DNA from 2 places in the Jeotgalibacillus sp. JSM ZJ347 genome. Region 1 is predicted to be linked to the other one. Evidence: riboswitches for the same ligand, from Rfam matches in the RefSeq annotation. Region 1 holds a riboswitch; the other holds the start of a gene.
The links. Region 1 has a riboswitch for S-adenosylmethionine ahead of ACH6CZ_RS13035 (O-acetylhomoserine aminocarboxypropyltransferase/cysteine synthase family protein). Riboswitches for the same ligand answer to the same signal wherever they lie in the genome.

Region 1 (3,126 bases):
TGCTTAACGCCTGCTGCCTCCAGGTCTTCATCTGTCAGCTGGGCATGCGTTGTGGAAGCCGGATGAATAATTAATGACTTTGCATCACCAACGTTTGCAACATGCGACCACAGCTGCGTGTGATCAATCACATTTCTGCCCGCTTCACGTCCGCCCTTAATGCCAAATACGATGATTGAGCCGGCACCTTTAGGAAGATACTTTTTCGCTGCTTCATAAGATGAATGGCTTTCAAGACCCGGATACTGTACCCAGTCAACTGAAGGATGCTGATCCAGGTATTCAGCTACTTTCAGGGCATTTTCTACGTGGCGCTCTACTCTGAGATGCAGTGTTTCAAGCCCCTGCAGTAAGTAAAATGCATTCTGGGGACTGAGGCATGCGCCTGTGTCACGCAGCAGATTCACCCGCAGCTTCGCGATAAATGCTGCAGCTTCAAGATCTACAAATCGCAGGCCATTATAGCTCGGGTCAGGCGTTGTAAAATCCGGGAAGCGTCCGTTATCATAATTGAACGTGCCTGCATCTACGACTACACCGCCAATCGTCGTGCCGTGTCCGCCAATCCATTTCGTTGCTGAGTGGACGACAATATCTGCGCCGTGCTCAATCGGCTTGTTCAGATAAGGCGTTGCAAACGTGCTGTCCACAATTAGCGGCACGCCTTCTTCATGAGCGACTTTCGATACAGCTTCCGTATCAAGCACATGCAGACTCGGGTTTCCGATCACTTCAGCAAATACTGCTTTCGTTTTCGGTCCGATTGCTTTTCTGAAGTTTTCAGGATCAGTTCCATCAACAAACTTTACATTCACACCGTATCTCGGAAGTGTCTGCGCGAAAAGATTGTACGTGCCGCCATACAGATTTCCTGCTGCCACAATTTCATCTCCTGCACCTGCAAGATTCAGCACTGCATAGGTAATTGCCGCCATGCCTGAAGCCGTCGCAACGGCACCAACACCGCCTTCTAAAAGTGCGATACGGTTTTCAAATGCAGCGACAGTCGGATTGCCGATACGCGTATAAATGTTACCTTCTTCAGCCAGTGCAAATAAGTTCTGCGCGTGCTCTGCGCTGTCAAACGTATAAGACGTTGTCTGATAGATTGGGATTGCCCTTGAATTTGTTGTCGGATCTGATTCTGTTGCACCGTGAAGTAAAAGCGTCTCAATATTGTATTGCGGCTGATTGTTTGTCATGAGTGAATCTCTCCTTTAATGGGTTGATGGATTTTTTCAGTGAAGTGTGTGCCGGGTGAAGGTGAAAGGGGAAAATAAAAAAACCCCCTTCATAAGAAGAGGGTTATATATCCTCCTCTTATCTTTCAGACCGCATGACGATCTGTAGGAATTAGCACCTTTCCGTATCAGGATTTGATACGTTGGTTGCCGGGCATCGCAGGGCCTAGTCCCTCCGCCTCTCTGGATAAGAGTTATAAAGTTGTAAGTACATGTTGTGTTTTGCTCTTGTTGAGGATTATAAAGAGTCTGAAAAAGGAAGTCAACCTTTTTCTGAATATTTATTTTATTGTGCTCGAAACTGCTGCACTTCTCCTATGATGGTTACGTCTTCAGGCACGTAAAGGTGAACAACCTGAACGCCGTAAGAATAGCCGAACCCTCCATAACGATTCCTTTGTTCGTCATTAAAAAACTGTTCTGTAACGAATGAAGGATTAAATTGGATATAGTGCAAATCATTTTGACCGTATACATTACTAATTGAAACCATGTTACTTTTTATGGTTACGTCAGGACGTACCACTTCATCTGTGATATCTACGCCATTCAAAGTAAACGGTGTTTTATAAACATCCATTAGAATCTGATCATCAAGCGCGCCATCCACTGTCACGATAATTTCCGGGTCTCCACGCTCTGAAAGGTTGTCTGGCATTACCAGAGTCAATTTTGAATACTCAAATTCTTTTTGCTCTATGAGGTATGCCGGATCAATTTCATCAAACCTGTTCTGAGTTGCTTTTTCATGAATCGACCATCCCTCATCTTGTGAAACCCGCTGCGGATCAGAGACTTGAGACACTTCTTCCCCCGATACCGGCAATACATAATATGCAGCCATTGATAAGATCAGTACAGCAGTATACCCAATGAAAATTTCCCGCACCATTTTTCTGCGCGGCTTTTTAGGTTTCACAGCAATCTTTTTGTTTCTCAAGATAAGAAATGAAAATGCAATCAGCAGCATTAACGCAATCGGCAGAATCTGTAATAGCACCATCATACTTCCCTCACCTCTTTTCTATTCATGACCAGGATGCTCGCAGCATATAACAGGAGCGCGGTGATGATTGTTTTCGTCATAAATAAGATGATTGACGATTCCTGTGCATAAAAATAATAACCAAATTCAAAGATAAATAATGACCTTACCATGGTGGGTCCAAACAGAACGAGAGGAATAATGGCAATAAAAAACTTACTGAACTGAATCAGTACCCCGAAAAAATACCCGACAGCGGATGCAATCAGCAGGTAGCCGAACATCGCTGAAAAAGTCAGCAGTAATTCACCTGGAGCACCGACTGTCGCTAGCCCAGGGTAAAACTCGTCATTCCTGAACAAAAAAATCGACAGATAAATGACATAATTACTCAGAATCGTAAAAAGTGATGCTGTCAAGACCGTAACAAGCAGCAAAATACCATTTGACACCTGGCTGATCAATCTCGTTGTCACATATGAAAAATCTTCATAGCGGTAACTCTTCGATGTGATCAGTGCAGATGCAACTAACATCCAAAAAACAGTAAAGAAAAAGACGATGTCATTAGAGAATGTGGAAACGCTTAATGAGAATATATCATCTGAGGTGCCCATTCCCCCGGACCCCAGCGCAGAGAAAAAGATTGCAATTAACTGAATCACAACCAGACTTCTCCATAAATCCGCCATTGCATAGCATTTGTAGATGACCTGCTGACGGATGATATTACCCGTGCTGACTGTTGCTAAAGACATCATCAATTCCCCCTATGTTTCTTCTCGTCAGGTACACACATAGATCACTCGCAGATACAGGTGCGAATCTAAGATCGCGTGCTGCTGCCTTTTCAGTTGCTGTAAAATGATTTTTCACAATCACTGTGGAAAGTCCACCCTT
Region 2 (3,126 bases), on a different contig from region 1:
CTAAATTTCCTTTTGCATCATGCACGAGATAAGTCGCTGTAATTTTTGACATTATAGACATCCTTTCAAAAACAGAAATAAAAAATCCGCTCCCAAAGAGGAAGCGGACATCAAAATGAACGTTCTTCCTCTTATCCTTCAGCTGTCGCTGTGAGAATTAGCACCTTGAATCAGCATAAGCTGAAACAGGTTGCCGGGTTTCATCGGGCTCGTCCCTCCACCTGCTCTTTATAAGAGTTTCATACGTATTCGGTTGGATTTAAAATCATGTACCGAATTATGGCAGACATCTTCAAAGCCGTCAAGCAGTTTTTTCAGAAAATTATATTTTTGGTTTGCAAATATATGACTGCTTTATAGTTTGGCGGATGATTTCCGCTTCAGGGGACTTCGCGGCCGGGCGTTGAGCCAGCAGGCTTTGCTATTGCCTCACCTGTCCCTTCCTGCCGCAGGAGTCGCCCCCTTCCGCTTCAATCATTCGCTGTACAGATAGTAAGATTTTTTTAACAAACTTAAAAGGATGTGAAATAATTGATCAACCAACTATATATACTTTTAACAGACAAATTAAGCTGTTGACCGGAGTGGAAGGCGGTGACTCCAGCGGGATGTGACGGACAGCTGAGACCCCGCAAGGCGCAGCGTGAGGAGGCTCAGCGCCGTCCCCGCGGAAAGCATCCGCCTGGAACGCAGGTCAACAGCGGTTACCGGAAGCCTTCAAAAATTAATTTTAAAAAACCCGTTGACAAACCGTCAGTCAATTCCGTAAACTTGCAATTATGAAATCGCAATAACCAAAAACAACCAACTACATACACCACTCTTATCGAGAGTTGGCTGAGGGAATTGGCCCTATGAAGCCCGGCAACCGGCCCCGCTGTATACATTCAGCAGGGACACGGTGCTACATCCAACAGACGTAATGGTCTGAGAGATAAGAGGTCGAATCAGTCTAATTCTGCCTCTTTCTATCTTAGAAAGGGGCTTTTTATTTTTAAATTTAATAAAAAAATAGTGTGTCTGCACAGCAGATGATTGGAGCGTAAGGCGGCGACTCCAGCAGGAGAAGCCGGACAGGTGAGACCCCGCAGTGCGAAGCGCGAGGAGGCTCACCGCCGGCCCTGCGGAAAGCGTCCGCCTGAAGCGGAGATCATCTGCCGGCTTATACAGAAGTAAACAAGGAGCGTGAAACAATGGGTAAGGCAGAACGGTTGAAAAAAGCTCGGCCGCCGGTACAGAAAAATACACACGATGGCAGACTCCCGCCAGGTCAGACGCTGACAGAAAAATTTCCGATTCTGCATGAAGGAGAAGTCCCTGAATACAATCTTGCTACATGGGATTTCACGATATTTGGTGAGGGTGCAGCAAAAAGGAAATTTACATATGACGAGCTCATGCAGCTGCCGCAGACGACAATTGTCAAAGATATCCACTGCGTTACAAGGTGGTCGAGATTCGATAATGCATTTACAGGCGTTACGATCAGGGACTTACTGAAAGGCTATGAGATTCCAGAAGGAACAAAGCACGTGATGATCTATGGAGACCATGATTACGAAACGAATTTACCGCTTGAGGATCTGCTGAAAGAAGATATTATATTGGCACACTCATTTGAAGGAAAGCCGCTGACAGCAAAGCATGGGTATCCATTCAGACTGATCGTACCACACCTGTATTTCTGGAAGAGTGTGAAGTGGATCAGAGGGATTGAATTTTTACAGGAAGACCGCCCCGGATTCTGGGAGCGTAACGGATTTCATAACTACGGTGAAGTATTCAGAGAAGAGCGTTTTTCAGGAGAGGACCTTGATATTCCTGAAGATGAATGGCATAAAAAAGAATTTGATTAAAGGAGAGGAACGATCATGACAAACGTACGTGAGCATGTGTATGAACCATTTACTGAACAGAGTGTCCTCGTTTATTTAGAGCAAAAGGGACTGATTACGGATAAAGAGCAGGTAACGTGTAAGGAAGTTGGAGACGGCAACCTGAACTACGTGTTTATCGTCAAAGATCTGCAGACTGACAAATCACTTGTTGTGAAACAGGCGCTGCCATATGCAAAGGTTGTCGGAGAAAGCTGGCCGCTATCGCTAGACCGTGCACGCATTGAGCGCCAGGCACTGCAGGAAGCAGCGAAATATGTACCTTCACTTGTACCGGAAGTATTCGATTATGACGATGACTTTGCAGTAACGGTAATGGAAGATCTGTCTGATCATGTGATTCTCAGAAAAGGATTGCTTGAAGGGAATCTGTATCCCCACATTTCAGCACACGTTGGCATCTATCTTGCAGAAAACCTGTTCAACGCCTCAGATGAAGCGCTTGGACCGATCGAAAAGAAAAAGCTGGCACGTCAGTTTGTGAATCCTGACCTGTGTGATATTACAGAAAAGCTGGTTTTTACAGACCCCTATCAAAATGCAGAATCCAACTCGTACCCTGAAAACCTTCAGGAAGCGGTGGAGTCACTGTGGCAGGATGATCGTTTAATCTTTGAAGTCGCAAAATTGAAAAAACAATTCCTGACTGAAGGTGAAACGCTGCTACACGGGGACTTGCATACAGGCAGTGTATTCGTTACAGAGGAATCAACCAAAGTCATTGATCCTGAATTTGCATTTTACGGGCCGGCGGGATTTGATATTGGCGCATTTATTGCCAACCTGACGCTGAACTATATTGCACAGCAGGAAAGAGCAGATGAAAGTAAACGCAGTGAGATTAATACTTATTTGCTTGAAACAATCGAACAAACGTGGGCAGTATTCGAAAAACGCTACCGTGAGCTTTTACTTGAAAAAGGGTTTGAAGAAAGACAGCGAACAGGACAGTATGCAGATTATGTGCTTGAAAAGATCTGGCAGGATACGCTCGGATTTGCAGGCTGTAAAACAATCCGCCGTATTATTGGCCTTGCGCACGTTGAGGATATTGACGGCATTGAAGACGATGCAGGCAGACTGCAGGCTCAGCAGCGCGCGATTGAAACTGGAAGATCTCTGATTTTCAACCGCACAGTATGGCGCTCACCGAAAAGCCTGACTGCTTATCTGAAGGGGCTGGCAAAATGACAAACTTTATCAAACCGGTCATCTGGGAAGGCGATGCGAT

Region 2: another riboswitch for S-adenosylmethionine. It lies ahead of ACH6CZ_RS07730 (sulfite oxidase-like oxidoreductase); the one in region 1 lies ahead of ACH6CZ_RS13035 (O-acetylhomoserine aminocarboxypropyltransferase/cysteine synthase family protein).

What each region holds. Positions count from the first base shown of each region.
Region 1 covers NZ_JBISEN010000004.1:92,005-95,130, reverse strand. Annotated here, with positions in the region: gene ACH6CZ_RS13035 (O-acetylhomoserine aminocarboxypropyltransferase/cysteine synthase family protein) at 1-1,202, opposite strand, end outside; SAM riboswitch class I at 1,318-1,435, opposite strand; gene ACH6CZ_RS13030 (hypothetical protein) at 1,528-2,247, opposite strand; gene ACH6CZ_RS13025 (hypothetical protein) at 2,244-2,984, opposite strand; gene ACH6CZ_RS13020 (ATP-binding cassette domain-containing protein) at 2,956-3,126, opposite strand, start outside.
Region 2 covers NZ_JBISEN010000002.1:382,620-385,745, forward strand. Annotated here, with positions in the region: gene ACH6CZ_RS07725 (2,3-diketo-5-methylthiopentyl-1-phosphate enolase) at 1-52, opposite strand, end outside; SAM riboswitch class I at 129-237, opposite strand; SAM riboswitch class I at 821-941, shown strand; gene ACH6CZ_RS07730 (sulfite oxidase-like oxidoreductase) at 1,194-1,856, shown strand; gene mtnK (S-methyl-5-thioribose kinase) at 1,872-3,086, shown strand; gene mtnA (S-methyl-5-thioribose-1-phosphate isomerase) at 3,083-3,126, shown strand, end outside.